2 regions of the Ensifer sp. CCNWLY38 genome follow, and region 2 is predicted to be linked to the other one. Evidence: predicted binding sites of a transcription regulator. Region 2 holds the regulator's gene; the other holds the start of a gene.
The links. The regulator HrcA, encoded in region 2, represses chaperone genes, less so after heat shock. The targets are predictions, from matches to a motif close to GTTAGCACTCNCNNNNNGNGAGTGCTAAC.
Positions count from the first base shown of each region.

Region 1: a site for HrcA is predicted at 4,993-5,021, ahead of groES (co-chaperone GroES). Genes of this name have one in related genera too.

Region 1 is NZ_JBBBBO010000001.1:367,339-376,203, forward strand. It holds gene ileS (isoleucine--tRNA ligase) at 1-2,542, opposite strand, end outside; gene V7S54_RS01895 (bifunctional riboflavin kinase/FAD synthetase) at 2,790-3,773, opposite strand; gene V7S54_RS01900 (TIGR01459 family HAD-type hydrolase) at 3,787-4,635, opposite strand; gene groES (co-chaperone GroES) at 5,080-5,376, shown strand; gene groL (chaperonin GroEL) at 5,439-7,079, shown strand; gene V7S54_RS01915 (hypothetical protein) at 7,609-8,058, shown strand; gene V7S54_RS01920 (bifunctional diguanylate cyclase/phosphodiesterase) at 8,168-8,865, opposite strand, start outside.
Region 2 is NZ_JBBBBO010000001.1:804,024-812,888, reverse strand. It holds gene V7S54_RS03965 (RNA polymerase sigma factor) at 1-1,105, shown strand, start outside; gene V7S54_RS03960 (DoxX family protein) at 1,185-1,598, shown strand; gene V7S54_RS03955 (DUF1801 domain-containing protein) at 1,634-1,999, shown strand; gene V7S54_RS03950 (glutathione S-transferase family protein) at 2,113-2,727, shown strand; gene hemW (radical SAM family heme chaperone HemW) at 2,756-3,940, opposite strand; gene rdgB (RdgB/HAM1 family non-canonical purine NTP pyrophosphatase) at 4,023-4,667, opposite strand; gene V7S54_RS03935 (VOC family protein) at 4,685-5,104, opposite strand; gene rph (ribonuclease PH) at 5,119-5,838, opposite strand; gene hrcA (heat-inducible transcriptional repressor HrcA) at 5,999-7,078, shown strand; gene grpE (nucleotide exchange factor GrpE) at 7,242-7,859, shown strand; gene V7S54_RS03915 (D-arabinono-1,4-lactone oxidase) at 7,952-8,865, opposite strand, start outside.

The DNA of each region.
Region 1 (8,865 bases), 440 kb from region 2:
TCTTGTCCCACTTGGCTTCGAGCGCATCGTTCTTCCATTCCGCCGGGATTGCCGGGAACTGTTCGAGATGCACCGAAACCGCATCGGGCTTCCTCGACAGCCAGGCTTCTTCCGAGGTGAACGGCAGCATCGGCGCCAGCCACAGGACGAGGCAATCGAAGAGCTTGCGGATGACGGCGAGTGCCGAACGGCGGCGCAGGCTCGACGGCGCATCGCAGTAGAGCGCGTCCTTGCGCACGTCGAAATAGAAAGCCGAGAGCTCGACGTTCGAGAAATCGATCAGCGCGCGGGCGATCTTCTTGAAGTCGAAGGCATCGTAGCCTTCGCGCACAAGCTGATCGAGTTCCGCCAGCCGATGCAGCATCAGCTTTTCGAGTTCCGGCATGTCCGCATAGGCGATCTCTTCACCCTTGTCGTGGGCAAGCGTGCCGAGCATCCAGCGGACCGTATTGCGCAGCTTGCGATAGGCGTCGATGTTGGTCTGGATGATCGTCTTGCCGAGACGCTGATCCTCCCAATAGTCCGTCGTCATCACCCACAGGCGCAGGATGTCGGCGCCGGCATCCTTCATCACCTCCTGCGGGGTGACGGTGTTGCCCTTCGACTTCGACATCTTCTCGCCCTTCTCATCCATGGTGAAGCCATGGGTGACAACGGCGTTGTACGGCGCGCGGCCGCGGGTCGCGCAGGCCTCGAGCAGCGAGGAGTGGAACCAGCCGCGATGCTGGTCGGAGCCTTCGAGATAGACGTCGGCCGGCCACTTCAGGTCCGGACGGTCCTCAAGGGTGAACGTGTGGGTCGAACCGGAATCGAACCACACGTCGAGGATGTCCATGACCTGGTGCCACTTTTCGTGGTCGTGGTCGTTTCCGAGGAAGCGATCCTTCGCACCTTCGGCAAACCAGGCGTCGGCGCCTTCCAGTTCGAAGGCGTCGAGGATGCGGGCGTTGACGGCCTCGTCGATCAGGATCTCGCCCTGGTCGTCGGCAAAGATCGCGATCGGCACGCCCCAGGCGCGCTGACGCGAGAGCACCCAGTCCGGGCGCCCTTCGATCATCGCGCGCAGGCGGTTCTGGCCGGCGCCGGGAACGAAGCGGGTGTCGTCGATCGCCGAAAGTGCGCGCGAGCGCAGCGTCGTTCCGTCGCCGAACGCCTTGTCCATATAGACGAACCATTGCGGCGTGTTGCGGAAGATCACCGGCTTCTTGGAGCGCCAGGAATGCGGATAGGAATGCTTCAGGCGACCGCGGGCAAAGAGCGCGTGGCGGCCGATCAGCGCCTTGATGACGCGCTCGTTGGCATCGCCCTTCTTGCCCTTGTCGTCGATGACGCGGCCGGCGCCACCTTCGGCATCCGGACCGAAGCCATGGGCGTCGGCGGTGAAGTAGCCGGCATCGTCGACCGTGAACGGGATCGCCGAAGAGATACCGCGGGCTTCGAGCGCGCGGGCACTGTCCATCCAGGCATCAAAGTCCTCGCGGCCGTGACCGGGCGCGGTGTGCACGAAGCCGGTGCCGGCATCGTCGGTGACATGATCGCCGTCGAGCAACGGCACCTTGAAGGCGTAGCCGCCGCCGAGACCATGCAGCGGATGGGCGCAGGTGACGGCAGAAAGCTCGTTGGCCTCAAGGTCGCGAACGAAGTTGAAGGTGAGCTTGGCTTTCGCGGCAGACTCGTCGGCCAGGCGCTTGGCGAAAATCAGCTTCTCGCCCGGCTGCGGGCCGAAGTCGTTCTCGGCGGTCGCCACTTCATAGAGACCATAGGCGTAGCGCGAGGAAAAGGCGATGGCGCGGTTGCCGGGGATGGTCCAGGGCGTGGTCGTCCAGATTACGACAAAGCTGCCGGAAAGCGCGTCCGGGCCTTCGGTGACCGGGAACTTCACCCAGATCATGTCGCTTTCGACATCGGCATATTCGACTTCGGCTTCGGCAAGCGCGGTGCGCTCGACGACCGACCACATGACCGGCTTGGAGCCGCGGTAGAGTTGGCCGAGCTTGGCGATCTTCATCAGTTCGCCGGCGATGCGCGCTTCCGCATGGAAGTTCATCGTCGTGTAGGGATTGTCGAAATCACCCTCGATGCCAAGACGCTTGAACTCCTCGGCCTGGACCTGGATCCAGCCGGAGGCGAAGTCACGGCACTCCTTACGGAATTCGTTGACCGGGACCTCGTCCTTGTTCTGGCCCTTCTCGCGGTACTTCTCTTCGATCTTCCACTCGATCGGCAGACCATGGCAGTCCCAGCCGGGCACATAGTTGGCGTCGAAGCCGCGCATCTGGAACGAGCGGTTGATGACGTCCTTGAGGATCTTGTTCAGCGCATGGCCGATGTGGATGTTGCCGTTCGCATAGGGCGGGCCGTCATGCAGCACGAACTTGTCGCGGCCGGCGGCCGATGCGCGCAGCTTCTTGTAGAGGCCCATCTGCTGCCAGCGGGCCACCGTTTCCGGCTCCTTCTGCGGCAGGCCGGCGCGCATCGGGAATTCCGTCTGCGGCAGATAGAGGGTCGAGGAGTAGTCGATCTTTTCAGCGGTGTCGGTCATGGTCTTTGCAATCGCTTCTTCGCGCGAGGGGCCGCGCATACGAAATGGGCTCGGTATCGAGAGATGACTGGGGCGTCGGAAACGCCGAAATCCCGGACCTTCCGGCTGACTAAAGCGCGCGGAAGGCCGGGCCAATAATTCGCTGATCGATGATCAATCGACGGTGCCGGGTCATGGTGGCCGGTTGTTTAAGGCGTTTTCGGGCTTTTGAAAAGGTCCGCCGCTGCGCGGACGCCGAATTCTTTTGTCAGGCGAAGTTGAGCTTGCGGTCGATGTCGCCGAGCGGCTGCACACCGGAGAGCAACGCCCGCGCCTCTGCCTCGTCCTGACGGATCTGCGCCACCAGCGGATCGAGCCCGTCGAATTTCAGCTCGTCGCGCAGGTGGCCGAAGAAGGTGACCGCACAGATCTCGCCGTAGAGATCGCCCGAAAAGTCGAAGACGAAGGTTTCAAGCAAGGGCTCGCCATCGCTATCGACTGTCGGACGGCGTCCGAAGCTGGCGACACCGTCATAGAGCGAACCGTTGGGTCGGCGGAAGCGCACGACGTAGATGCCCGGCCGGAGCTCCACCTCAGGCGCAAGCCGCATATTGGCGGTGGGAAAGCCAAGTTCGCGGCCGAGCTTCTTGCCGCCGATCACTTCCGCCTCGACCAGGTAGCGATAGCCGAGCATGCCGGCAGCTTGCGAGACATCCCCTTCGCCAAGCAGCGAGCGCACGTAACTGGACGAGATGACCGATGCGTTTTCGTCGCGGAAGGCATCGACGAGCGTCACGCCAAATCCGTTATCGCCGCCGGCCGCCATCAGGAAGGCGGGGCCGCCCTCGCGCCCCTTGCCGAAGTGGAAATCGAAGCCGGTGACGACATGTGAGGCGTGCAGCCATTCGAGCAGGATACGGTGGATAAAATCCGATGCGGAAAGCTGCGAGAAGGTGCGGTCGAACGGATACTCGATGACGGCGCCGAAACCCATGCCTTCGAGGATGCGCGCCTTCAGCGGTGCCGGCGTCAGTCGGAAGACCGGGGTTTCCGGACGGAACACGGTTCTCGGATGCGGCTCGAAGGTCAGCACGAGCGCCGGCACACCGCGCGCTTTGGCCTCTTCCAGCGCCCGATTGAGCACCGACTGGTGACCCCGGTGCACGCCGTCGAAGTTACCGATCGCGACGACGCCGCCGCGCAGATGCTGCGGAAGCGGATCACGGGTCTCGTTGCGATGAAAAACCGTCATCTCCGTCTTCCTGTCAGGCGAGCCGCGGCATCCAATATTTCGGCGACGCGCCTTCCTTCTTCAGGAAGGCGGCGAGCTTCGCCTCGTCGGTGCGGCTTTCGTTCATGTATTCCTGGGCGTGGATACCGGCACTGATATAGAGCAGATCGAAGCCGGCATCCTGGGCGCCCTTGACGTCCGTCGGCATGCCGTCGCCAACGGCGATGACACGCGACAGGTCAAGCGCGCCACGAACGGCCTTCGCCTCCGTCAGCGCCGCACGGTAGATGGCGATATAGGGCTTGCCGGCAATGCGCGCCTCGCCACCGAGCTCTTCATAGAGCTTGGCGATTGCGCCGGCACAGGGGATCAGCCGGTGACCGCGCTCGACCACCAGATCGGGATTGGCACAGATGAACGGGATCTTGCGCTGGGCAAGGCCCGTCAGCGTCGCGCGGTAATGCTCCGGCGTTTCGGTTTCGTCGTCATAGAAGCCGGCACAGACGACCGTCTCAGCATCTTCCGACGAAACGATCTGCGTTCCCAGGCCTTCGAGCAGCGGCAGGTCGCGCTCGGCGCCGATGAAGAAGATCTTCTTGGCGGCGGCGGCGATCAGCGCGCGGGTCACATCGCCCGAGGTCACGATCCGGTCATAGGCCTCGTCCGGAACGCCGAGACCGCGGATCTGGATCTTCACACCCGGATGCGGACGTGGCGAGTTGGTGATCAGCACCACGGTCAGGCCGGCGGCACGCGCCTCGGCCAACGCCTCGCAGGCGGAGGCAAAGGCCTGCACGCCGTTGTGAAGAACGCCCCAGACATCGCACAGCACCACGTCGTAGCGCGCAGCGATTTCCCGAAAACTGTTGATCCTTGCGGCCATTCTGGCTTCCTGCAAACACGGTTTCCGGCTTGCATGGCAAGGAAGGCAGGAGAATACAAGTCTCGTCGCCTGAAAAAGGCGCCCCCTCCCAAGGATTCCGGCACTGTCGGGCGTCGAAGAAAAGTGCATTGCGGATGCCGCCCGCTCGTGGTTTGCGGCGCCAAGGCACTTTGCAGCGGTTATCAACCGTCAAAACCCCGCCAATGCCATTCGTCCACGCGATCGCCTACATTTCGCCAAGAATGGGGCTAGGCTGCCTACGCCCTCGCCTGCCGCGCTCGCCCAAGGCTACTGCCGCCGGCAAAAAATCTGGGCCCGATCCTTGACTCACCCCATACCCAGGCTTATCTCGGCATCGCTAGCACTCGATAAATGAGAGTGCTAACACCCATCCATCGGGTCGATCAGCGATCCGTAATGTCATTTGATCGAGGGATTAGACTAATGGCAAGCACCAACTTCCGCCCGCTGCACGACCGCGTCGTCGTTCGCCGCGTCGAGTCTGAAGAGAAGACCAAGGGCGGTATCATCATTCCGGACACCGCCAAGGAAAAGCCGCAGGAAGGCGAAATCGTCGCCGTCGGTTCGGGCGCCCGTGACGAAAGCGGCAAGGTTGTTGCTCTCGACGTCAAGGCTGGCGACCGCGTTCTGTTCGGCAAGTGGTCGGGCACCGAAGTCAAGATCAACGGCGAAGACCTTCTGATCATGAAGGAAGCCGACATCATGGGCATCATCGGCTGATCAGCCGTCGTCCACCCCTTTTTATGACAACCAATGGGCAATGAGCCCGGGAGTTTTCTCTAATGGCTGCAAAAGAAATCAAGTTCGGCCGCACCGCGCGCGAAAAGATGCTGCGTGGCGTCGACATCCTCGCTGACGCGGTAAAGGTCACGCTCGGCCCGAAGGGTCGTAACGTCATCATCGACAAGTCCTTCGGCGCTCCGCGCATCACCAAGGACGGCGTATCGGTCGCCAAGGAAATCGAACTCGAAGACAAGTTCGAAAACATGGGCGCCCAGATGGTCCGCGAAGTTGCTTCGAAGACCAACGACATCGCCGGCGACGGCACCACGACTGCAACCGTTCTTGCCCAGGCGATCGTTCGCGAAGGCGCCAAGGCCGTTGCTGCCGGCATGAACCCGATGGACCTGAAGCGCGGTATCGACCTCGCCGTCACCGAAGTCGTCAAGGATCTCCAGGCCAAGGCCAAGAAGATCAACACTTCGGAAGAAGTCGCACAGGTCGGCACGATCTCGGCAAACGGCGAGCGTCAGATCGGCCTCGACATTGCTGAAGCGATGCAGAAGGTCGGCAACGAAGGCGTCATCACGGTTGAAGAAGCCAAGACCGCCGAAACCGAACTCGAAGTCGTCGAAGGCATGCAGTTCGACCGCGGCTACCTCAGCCCCTACTTCGTCACCAACCCGGAAAAGATGGTCGCTGACCTCGACGACGTCTTCGTTCTCCTCCACGAGAAGAAGCTCTCGAACCTCCAGGCAATGCTCCCGGTTCTCGAAGCTGTCGTTCAGACCGGCAAGCCGCTCCTGATCATCGCTGAAGACGTAGAAGGCGAAGCTCTTGCTACGCTCGTCGTCAACAAGCTGCGTGGCGGCCTGAAGATTGCTGCTGTCAAGGCTCCGGGCTTCGGCGATCGCCGCAAGGCCATGCTCGAAGACATCGCCATCCTGACGGGCGGCACCGTGATCTCCGAAGACCTCGGCATCAAGCTCGAAAACGTCACGCTCGACATGCTCGGCCGTGCGAAGAAGGTTTCGATCTCCAAGGAAAACACGACGATCGTCGACGGCGCCGGCCAGAAGGCCGACATCGAAGGCCGCGTTGCCCAGATCAAGGCCCAGATCGAAGACACCACCTCCGACTACGACCGCGAAAAGCTGCAGGAACGTCTTGCCAAGCTCGCTGGCGGCGTTGCCGTCATCCGCGTCGGCGGTTCGACGGAAGTCGAAGTGAAGGAAAAGAAGGACCGCATCGACGACGCTCTCAACGCGACGCGCGCTGCTGTTCAGGAAGGCATCGTACCGGGCGGCGGCGTTGCCCTGCTGCGTTCTTCCGTCAAGATCACCGTCAAGGGTGCCAACGACGACCAGGAAGCCGGCATCAACATCGTTCGTCGCGCTCTGCAGGCTCCGGCCCGCCAGATCGCAGAGAACGCTGGTGACGAAGCTTCGATCGTTGTCGGCAAGATCCTCGACAAGGACCAGGACAACTTCGGCTACAACGCCCAGACCGGCGAATATGGCGACATGATCGCCATGGGCATCATCGACCCGGTCAAGGTCGTTCGCACCGCCCTTCAGGACGCAGCTTCGGTTGCCGGCCTCCTCGTCACGACGGAAGCCATGATCGCCGAACTGCCGAAGAAGGATGCACCTGCTGGCATGCCGGGCGGCATGGGCGGCATGGGTGGAATGGACATGATGTGATAAGGCGATAGCCTTTTCGCATTCATGATCCATCCGGATCGGAAAGGCGGCCTTCGGGTCGCCTTTCTCGTTTTTTATCAATGCCATTCACTGGTGATGAACCTGTCTGGCAATCTCTCCGCAGAAAAAAGCCACCGGTTGTAGTCCGGCTTCAAAAAACCGTTGAAGTCGAAAAAAAACGAACTATAACAGCGCCCCAAGTGGGCGGAGATTCATGGGAGATCGGGTAGCGAACTCAAGCGGGCGAACAATCGCCAAAGCTTTTTCGCACTAACCGAACATCCGAGACCTCTTCGAGAATATCACGAAAAGCATATAAGTATTTAATCGCAAATTGAGCCGACCTCTCCGACGAAATTACTTCGCTGGCGAGCTTCATTGCTATCTCGCGACCCATTCGAGTTGAACAACCGCCCGCAGTAGGCGGCGTGTACTCTTGCATTGGTTGATGGTTGGGCGAAATTTGCACAATAGGACGTGTTTCCTGGGGCGTCGAAGACGATGTCCAGGAGTGCTGCTGGGGTAAACCGTGTTCAAGATCACGAGAGCAAATTCCGTTCCCCTCGGCTCCCCGGGACAGCCGCACCTCGACCTGCCACATCATGAGTTCCTGCAGCAGTTCTGCGCGGCGGAAGGCTGGTCGGGCGACTTGTCCACGGGGCTGTTCCGGCTTGGCGAGAAAGCTGCCGCCATCCATGGCCTGCGCGACGGCGAATGCGGCCTGCTCAACTTCGTGCGCTGCTACGACCCGGCCGATCGCAACCACGTGCTCGAGCTTTTCGAGCAGGCGGCGACAAGCTGCTCATCCTTCTGCTTTTCGACGACGATCGCACTCGAAGAGCACGGCCAGAAACAGCCGCTGTTCTGCATCGGCGAATCCTCAGGTCTCGAACAGCGCTATTCCGGCACGATAACGGGTGTCTTCTTCTTCCCGCGCTTCCTGGTGGAAGGCGCCGGCCGGACGTTGCTGCGGCAATAGCGAAGACCTGACCCGGCCGACAGTTCGCGCCGACAAGGCTTGAAACCCCGACCAGAAATGGCGCTCGCCATGGACACGATCCTCGCGATGATGAAGGACGGCCGCCCGATCAGGCGGCGGCCGCCTCTTCGTCGCCGCTGAACAGGAGCGTTATCGGGGCCGGGCGGCCGAGCAGATAGCCCTGTGCCTCGTCGCAGCCTTCCGCCTGCAGGATATCGAGCTGCGTCTGCGTCTCGACGCCCTCGGCAAGGACCGGCACCGACAGGCTTTGTCCGAGCGCCAGGATGGCGCGGACGATCGCCTTGGCCTGCGGGCTGCCCTCCACTTCCCACATGAAGCTCTTGTCGAGCTTGATCTTGTCGAAGGGGAACGATCGCAGCGTTTCGAGCGAGGAATATCCGGTGCCGAAATCGTCGATCGCGATCGTTACGCCTAGTTCCTTGATCTGACGCAGGGTCAGCAGCGCGCGCTCCTTGTCGTCGATGATCGTCGACTCCGTGATTTCAAGCTCCAGCCGGTTCGGATCGAGCCCGGTCTCGGCAAGCACGTCCTGCACCAGGCTGACGATATCGCCATTGGCGAGCTGGACCGCCGACAGGTTGACGGCGATCTTGTGGTTGCTCTCCCAACCGGCGGCCTCGCGGCAGGCTTCGCGCAGCACCCATTCGCCGATCGGCAGGATCGCACCGCACTCTTCGGCCAGTGGAATGAATTCGCTGGGCGGCACCATGCCGCGTTCGGGATGATGCCAGCGCAGGAGCACCTCGTAGCCGATGACGGCGCCGGTCATCACCGACTTCTGCACCT
Region 2 (8,865 bases):
GGCGTGGCTGATTTTCGTCGGGCGCAACAGCGGCATCGACAAGGTCCGCCGTCAGTCACGCGAGACCGCACTGCCGCCCGAAGAAATTCTCTCCGATCTTGAGGATCAGGAGAGCAATCTCGCCGACCGGATCGACGGTTCCCACTATCGAGACGACATTCTTCGGCTTCTGTTCGTCTGCAGCAACCCGGCTCTGCCGGCGACCCAGCAGATCGCGCTGGCTCTGCGCATCGTCTCGGGCCTTTCGGTCAAGCAGATCGCCCGCGCCTTTCTCGTCAGCGAGGCGGCGATGGAGCAGCGCATCACCCGCGCCAAGTCGCGCGTCGCCGCCGCGGGCCTTGCGTTTGAGACGCCGGACGCGGACGATCGCGCCGACCGGCTCGCCGCCGTCGCAACGATGATCTATCTCGTCTTCAACGAAGGTTATTCGGCGATGAACGGCCCGGAAAGCGTCTCGGCCGATCTCTGCGAGGAGGCGATCCGTCTTGGGCGCCTGCTGCTGCAGCTCTTTCCCGCCGAACCGGAGATCATGGGGCTGACGGCGTTGATGATGATACAGCACTCCCGCGCGCGCGCCCGTTTCGATGCCGATGGCGCCGTCATCCTGCTCGAAGACCAGGATCGCGGATTGTGGAACCAGCCGCTGATCAGCGAGGCGCTGGCGCTGATCGACAGGGCGATGCGCCATCGCCAGCCCGGCGCCTATCAGATCCAGGCCGCAATCGCTGACCTGCATGCGCGGGCGGAGCGCCCTGAGGACACCGACTGGGCGCAGATCGATCTTTTGTACCAAGCGCTCGAACGGCTGCAGCCCTCGCCGGTGATCACCCTCAATCGGGCGGTGGCTGTGTCGAAGCGTGACGGTCCGGAAGCAGCGCTCGCCATGATCGAGCCGCTGGCCGGCAAACTGTCTGGCTACTTCTATTTCCATGGCCTCAGCGGCCACCTCCTGAAGCAGCTCGGCAGGGTTCGCGAGGCACGCGTCGCTTTTGATCATGCCGTCGCGCTTGCGACCAACGCTGCCGAATGCGCCTATATCCGCATGCAGCTCGACAAACTCGACGAGGAGCCAGGCGTCGAAGACGCCGTCGTCAAAAAAAGATGAAAAAGCCACGAGGCGGCTGTCGGGGCGGGCCGCATTACTTCGTCCTTGGACTGAAAACGAGATCCAAGGAGAAATCCCAGTGAATACCAGCCTTGCCATTCCCGCCCCGACTGCCAAGTCCGTCATCCTCGGCCGCGTCCTCAGTGGCGTGCTCGTCGCCTTCCTGGTCTTCGATGCCGTCATCAAGCTCGTGCCGCTCCAAGTCGTTACCGAAACCATGGTGGCGCTTGGTTACTCCGCAGATCAGAACCTGGCGCGTCTGCTCGGGGTGCTCACTCTGCTCTGCACCGTGCTTTACGTGATCCCGCGGACCTCGATCCTCGGCGCCATTCTGCTGACCGGTTATCTCGGCGGCGCGATGGCGACGCATCTGCGCGCCGGCAGCCCACTCTTTTCCCACCTGCTCTTTGGCTTCTATCTCGGCGTCATCGCCTGGGGCGGCCTGTGGCTCCGAGATCCGCGGCTGCGCAGCCTGATCCCGTTCAAGAACTGAAAACTACCTTCCCACCGAACAAATGAAAGTCGACCATGACCAAGACCGTCGAAGATTACATTGCCGGCCTCTCTGGTACGCCGGCCGAGGTGGCAAAACGCCTGCACGCAGCGCTCATCGCCGCAGGCGGGCTGACCGACATCGTCAAATGGGGCCACCCCACCTATGAGGCCGGAGGTGCGGTCTGCCTTCTCAAGGGGGCGAAGGATCACGTGACCTTCGGCTTTTGGCGCGGCGCCGAGATGCTCGATCTCGATTCTCGCCTGGAGAGGGGCGGCGGCAAGGGTGACATGGCCTATATCCGCCTGCGCGCGGCCGAAGACATCGACGATGGCCAGGTTGCCCGGCTCGTCGCGAGAGGCATCGAACTCAATCGGCTGAAAGGCGATCCGATGAAGTGATCCCTTACGAAACAAACTTGCAACCGGACCGGTGAAACAGAGCGCATTTATCGGTCACGATGCAATATCTCTTCACGGGAACAGGAATTCACGCCAGATCCCGCGAGGCAAACATGATCCTCTACTATCAGACCCATTCTCCCTTCGCTCGCAAGGCGCTCGTCTTCGCCCACGAGGCCGGTCTCGCCGAACGGCTGAAGGTCATCCACCACGAGACGAGCCCGACGCGGCGCAACGACGAAGTCTATGCCGAAAACCCGCTCGGCAAGGTTCCGGTGCTGTTGCGTGAGGGCGAAGAGCCGATCTTCGACAGCGACGTCATCTGCGCCTATTTCGATACGCTGCATGAGGGACGCAAGCTAATCCCCGAGGCCGGCGAGCCTCGGTGGCGGGCGCTGCGCATGCAGTCGGTGGCGCAGGTCCTTGCCCAGACCGGCATCGGTCTTCGCTGGGAATGGGAGAGGCGCCCGGAGCACCTGCGTTTTCCGGAACTCGCCAAGGGCTACGAAGAAAAGATCGAAGCGACCTACGATTGGCTGGAGCAGACGTTGTCGCCCGAGGAAGACGTCGATATCGGCCAGATCGCGCTGGCGACGGCGCTCTCCTGGATGGCGTTTCGCAACCTGCCATCGTTCCGTAACCGCCCAACGCTGACACGCTGGTTCGACGCGTTCGAGGAGCGCGCCTCGATGCGGGCCACGCCGCTATCGGGTGAAACGTTCGATTGAGTCTGTAGCCGGCGAAGACCGCCTGCCCTCAGGGGCAGGCGAGGTCCGCCACCACGGCGTCGAGGATCAGCATGCCGGCCGGCGTGCAGCGCAGGCGCGAATTGCCGAGCCGCTCGATGAAGCCGTGGTCGATCAGGAACTGCTCGCGCTCCGGGTCCGGATCGCGGCCGGAAAGGGTCTGCCAGCGGGCAAGATCGACGCCTTCCTTGAGGCGCAGGCCCATCAGCAGCAGTTCATCCGACTGCGCTTCGAGGTCGAGCGCCTCGCGCTCGATCATGCCGTGGCCGTAGGTCTCGACGAGGCGCAGCCATTCCTCGGGCTTGCGTTCGGTGGAGGTCGCAATCTTGCCGCTGCCGATGCCGAGGCGGCCGTGGGCGCCGGGGCCAATACCTGCATAGTCGCCATAGCGCCAGTAGGTGAGGTTGTGCCGGCTTTCAGCACCCGGACGTGCGTGGTTGGAGACTTCATAGGCCGGCATGCCGATCGATGCGGTGATCTCCTGCGTTGCCTCGTAGAGTACGGCCGATTGTTCGCCGTCCGGAACGATGAGCTTTCCGGCCTTGTGCAGGCCGTAGAAGGGCGTGCCCTCCTCGATCGTCAGCTGGTAGAGCGACAGGTGATCGACCGCATAGGAGACCGCCTCCTTCAACTCGCGTTCCCACTCCTCGACCGTCTGGTTGGGGCGGGCATAGATCAGGTCGAAGGACATGCGTGGGAAGATCTCGCGTGCGAGCCGGATCGCCTTCAGTGCATCCTCGACATTGTGCAGCCGCCCGAGAAACTTCAGATCTCGGTCGTTCAGCGCCTGGACGCCGAGCGAGACGCGATTGACGCCGGCGGCGCGATAGCCGTGGAAGCGCGTCGCCTCGACGCTCGAAGGGTTCGCTTCCATGGTGATTTCGATGCCGTCCGGCACGTGCCAATGGCGAGCGATACCGGAGAGGATCGCGTCCACCGTTGCCGGCTCCATCAGCGACGGCGTACCGCCGCCCATGAAGATGCTGGTGACGGTGCGCGGGCCGGAGAGCTCGCGGACTTCTTCCATCTCCTTCAGGAAGGCGGAAACGAAACGCGGCTGGTCCACCGGTTGGTGGCGCACATGGCTGTTGAAGTCGCAATAGGGGCATTTGGCCGCGCAGAACGGCCAGTGTACATAGACCCCGAAACCGGGGTCCATGCCGTCACCAATCGCCGATAGCGTGGCCGTCTGCATCGTTGCGTCTCTCATGGTCACTTTCAGTAGGGAGCGGGATGCGGGCGGAAAACCGCTCACACTTTTCCTCATCCCGCTCAGATCAGGCTCCGAGGCAGGTCTCGGCAAAAATCTTGAAGGCGCGGGCGCGGTGCGACAGGGCCTGCGCATCGCCCGGCTTCCAGCCGTGTTTTTCGTCGGCGCTCATTTCGCCGAAGGTGGTCTCGTAGCCCTTCGGCTGGAAGACCGGATCGTAGCCAAAACCCTGGCTGCCGCGCGGTGGCCAGACCACGAAGCCTTCGACCTCGCCACGGAAGAGCTCGACATGGCCGTCCGGCCAGGCAAGGCAGAGCACCGAGACGAAGCGGGCGGCGCGCTCGGAAGGCGTCGTTGCGCCCTTTTCCTGCAATGCTTTTTCGACCTTCTCCATGGCCATCGCGAAATCGCGGCTGCCGTCCTCGCGCTCGGCCCAGTTGGCGGTGTAGACGCCGGGCGCGCCGTTGAGTGCGTCGATTGAAAGACCGGAATCGTCCGAAAGCGCCGGCAGGCCCGAAGCCTTGGCCGAGGCGAGCGCCTTGATGGTGGCGTTCTCCTCGAAGGTGGTGCCGGTTTCGTCGGGCTCGATGAAATTGAGGTCCGCCGCCGACTTCGCCTCGAAACCGAGCGGGCCGATGAGATCGCGGATCTCGCGAATCTTGCCGGCATTGTGGCTGGCGACGATCAGCGTCTTGTTGTCGAGTTTGCGCATGGTGTCTCGCTTCGTATTCATTCGATGGACCAGAGGCCCGGTTCCGCACATTCGAGGCTGTTGCCGGCCGGGTCGCGGAAATAGAAGGATCGCGCCCCGTTCGGCCAGCGCAGATCGCTTTCGATCTTGATACCGGCCGCTTCCAGTTTCGCTTTCCAGGCGTCGAGCGCCTCGGCGCGCACGCGAAAGCACATATGTCCCCGGCCGGTCGTGCCATGCGGTGGTACCGGCAGGGTGGCGTCCGGTGCTGGCGGTTTCACCGTCTCGACCGGATTGAAGATCAAAAGCACGCCTTGGCCGCAGCGGAAGAACACGTGCCGGTTTCCAGCGCGGGTGATCTTCTCAAGGCCGAGAACGCCGCCGTAGAAGGCCTCGGCGGCATCGAGATCGGTCGCGTAGAGCGCAGTCTCGAGTATGCCTTCCAGTGCCGGGGCCATCTTTTCTCCTGTGGTCAGCCTGCAATCGCCTGCTTCTGCAGCGCGACCAGTTCGGCAATGCCGTTCTTTGCCAGGCCCATCAGGCTTGCGAATTCCTCTTCCGAGAACGGCTTGCCTTCGGCCGTACCCTGGATTTCAACGATGCCGCCGGAGCCGGTCATGACGAAGTTGGCATCGGTCTCGGCCGCAGAGTCTTCGAGGTAATCGAGGTCGATCACGGACTGGTTGGCGAAGATGCCGCAGGAGATGGCGGCGACATGGTCCTTCAGGACCTTCTCGACCTTGACCATGTTACGCGCTTCCATCCACTTCAGGCAATCGTAGAGCGCGACCCAGGCGCCGGTGATCGAGGCCGTGCGGGTGCCGCCATCGGCCTGGATGACGTCGCAGTCGATCGAGATCTGGCGTTCGCCAAGTGCAGGAAGATCGACGACAGCGCGCAGCGACCGGCCGATCAGCCGCTGGATTTCCTGGGTACGGCCGCTCTGCTTGCCGTTTGCCGCCTCGCGCTTCATGCGCTCGCCGGTGGCGCGCGGCAGCATGCCGTATTCCGCCGTCACCCAACCCTTGCCGCCGTTGCGCAGCCAGGCCGGAACCTTCTCCTCAAGGCTGGCGGTGCACAGCACGTGCGTATCGCCGAACCGCACCAGACAGGAACCTTCCGCGTGCTTGGAAAAATTGCGCTCGAAGGAAACCTTGCGCATTTGGTCGGTTTTTCTGCCGGATGGCCGCATCGTCAACTCCTATCGTATCTGGAGAGCCTTCTAGAGCATGGCGCAGGCAAAGGGAACCGGTGGATAGCCGGGGGACCAGTCGATTTTTCCCTTTTGCCATCGGGCGGCAGGATCACTATATTCCGGGCACGGCAGGATGTGCCTGCGAGTGTGGAGTGACATGGTACTGCGCAATCCCGGAGCAAAGGAAATCGCAGCGGCGCTGGATGAGCGCTCGGGCGAAATTTTCCGTCGCATCGTGGAAACCTATCTGACGAGCGGCGAGCCGCTCGGCTCGCGCAATCTGTCGCGGCTCCTGCCCATGTCGCTCTCTCCCGCTTCCGTTCGCAATGTGATGAGCGATCTCGAAGATCTCGGTCTCATCTACTCGCCGCATGTCAGCGCTGGCCGTCTGCCCACCCAGACGGGGCTACGCTTCTTCGTCGACGCCTTTATGCAGGTCGGCAATCTCTCGGTCGAGGACCGGGCGTCGATCGACCGTCACGTGCGGCGCGATGACCATACGCAGCCGGTCGATGCGCTGCTGACCGAAGCCAGCCAGATGCTGTCAGGCATGTCACGCGGGGCCGGCCTCGTCATCACCGCCAAGGCCGATCCCGTGCTGAAGCATGTCGAGTTCATTCGCCTGGCGCCGACCAAGGCGCTGGCCGTTCTCGTCGGCGAGCACGACCAGGTGGAAAACCGCATCATCGAACTGCCGGCAGGGGTCACCAGCTCGCAGCTCACCGAAGCCGCGAACTTCCTCAACGCCCATCTTGCCGGCCAGACGATCGGCGAGGTGCGCACCCAGCTCGAAAAGGTGAAGCGGACGGTGCGCGGCGAACTCGACGCGCTGTCGCAAGACCTCGTCGAGCGCGGTCTCGCCATCTGGTCGGGCAATGAAGGCGACGAGAAGCCGGCGCGGTTGATCGTGCGCGGGCGGGCCAATCTGCTCGAAGGACTGGAGGGGGCCGAGGATATCGATCGGCTCCGCATGCTCTTCGACGATCTCGAAAAGAAGGACAGCCTGATCGAGCTGCTCGATCTTGCCGAGAGCGGCCCGGGTGTCCGGATCTTCATCGGCTCGGAAAACAAGCTCTTCTCGCTCTCCGGCTCCTCGCTGATCGTCGCGCCCTATCGCGATGGCGAGGACCGTATCGTCGGCGCGGTCGGCGTCATCGGTCCGACGCGGCTCAACTATTCCCGCATCGTGCCGATGGTCGATTATACCGCGCAGCTGATGTCGCGGCTCTCCCGCTAAAGGCGGGCTTTTGGCCGCGCGCGCGATTGAACCCTTGATTTTTCGGCCCCAAACCTCGATATCGGCTTCAAATCCAGCCACAGGGCATTTTTGCTGACACGCAGGCTCGCGCTTGCGGCGTGGAAATGCGAAGGACGATAGAGACGACACTGCGGAGAACGTCATGACCGACGATACGAACAAGCACGGACCCGAGGCTACCGACGAGGTATTCGATGCCGCGCCTGATGCTGCCGACGCCGCTGAAGCTGCGCCGGTTGCCGAGCCCGATCCGTTGGAGCTCGCAAGGGCCGAGAGCGCCGAGCTGCGTGACAAGTACCTTCGGCTTGCCGCCGAGATGGACAACCTGCGCCGCCGCACCGAACGCGACGTGAAGGATGCGAAGTCCTATTCCGTCGCCGGCTTCGCCCGCGACATGCTCGCCGTTTCGGATAACCTGCGCCGCGCCCTCGATGCCATTCCGGCAGAGGCCAGGGAAGCAGGCGAGGCTGGCCTGACCGCCCTGATCGAGGGCGTGGAAATGACCGAGCGCTCGATGCTTTCGGCGCTTGAGCGCCACGGCGTCAAGAAGCTGGAGCCGGAAGGCCAGAAGTTCGACCCGAACTTCCATCAGGCGATGTTCGAGATTCCCAATGCGGACGTGCCGAACAACACGGTGCTGCAGGTGGTTCAAGCCGGCTACGTGATCGGTGACCGTGTTCTGCGTCCGGCCATGGTCGGCGTCTCCAAGGGCGGACCGAAGGTCGTGGCCGCCGAGAACGGCGACGCACCGTCTGCTTGATCCAACCGAACAGAGTTTAAAGAAAACGCCGCGCGAACTTCGCGCGGCGTTTTTGTTTGGGCAGAAGACGGGAGCGGCGTCAGCCGCAAACGCTATCCGAAAAGCTGGTGCAGGTGATCGTTGAGGAAGCGGCCCTCCGGATCGACCTTGGCCCTGAGCGCCCGGAAATCGCCTGCGCGGGGATAGAGCGCCGTCACATCCTCGGCGCCGAGGAAATGCAGCTTGCCCCAGTGCGGCCGTGAGCCGTACTGCCGCAGGATCATATCGACGTCCCCAAGGTAGCCCCAATAGTCGGTTCCCGGCTCGCCCGAGACCGAGAGCGTGATCGAGTCTTGCTCGAAGAAGGGGCTGATCCAACCCGTGTCTCCGGCGGTGAAACGATACTCGATCGGATAGATGCAGGTGGGGTGCTTTTCCAGCATCAGCTTGCGCACCGCCTTCACTGCGTCCTTGCCGTGGGCGACGGGGACCGCGTATTCGAGCTCGTGGAAATTCGGCACGTACTCGATCGGGTAGATCTCCGAGGAGTATGCGATCTTCTCGAAGCGGCGCTCCGTCGGTGCTTCCTCGGTGATGTCGATCACCTTCATCTCGCAGACGTCGGAGGTGCTGTCTGTGGTCGAGACCGATGCGGTGTCCGGCAGGCAATAGCAATGCCGGCTCTCGGGCACCGGGCACCAGAAGAAGCCAAAATGGCGGTGCTTGGCGGCCAGTTCGTCGTGCTGCTCGATCATTTCATCGAAGGTGCAGCGCCAGAGCCTTTCATGCAGATTGTAGCTGTCCATCGCCTGCAGCGTGATCTCCGAGATCACACCAAGCATGCCGACCGATACCCGCGCCGCCTCGAGCAGATCCGGTGTCGTCTCATCGACGACGAGAATGCTGCCATCCGGCTGTACCAGGCGCATGCCGACGATCTGCGAGGCCATGTTGCCGAGCTTGGCGCCGGTCCCGTGCGTCCCGGTCGTCAGCGCGCCAGCCAGCGCCTGGCTGTCGATGTCGCCCT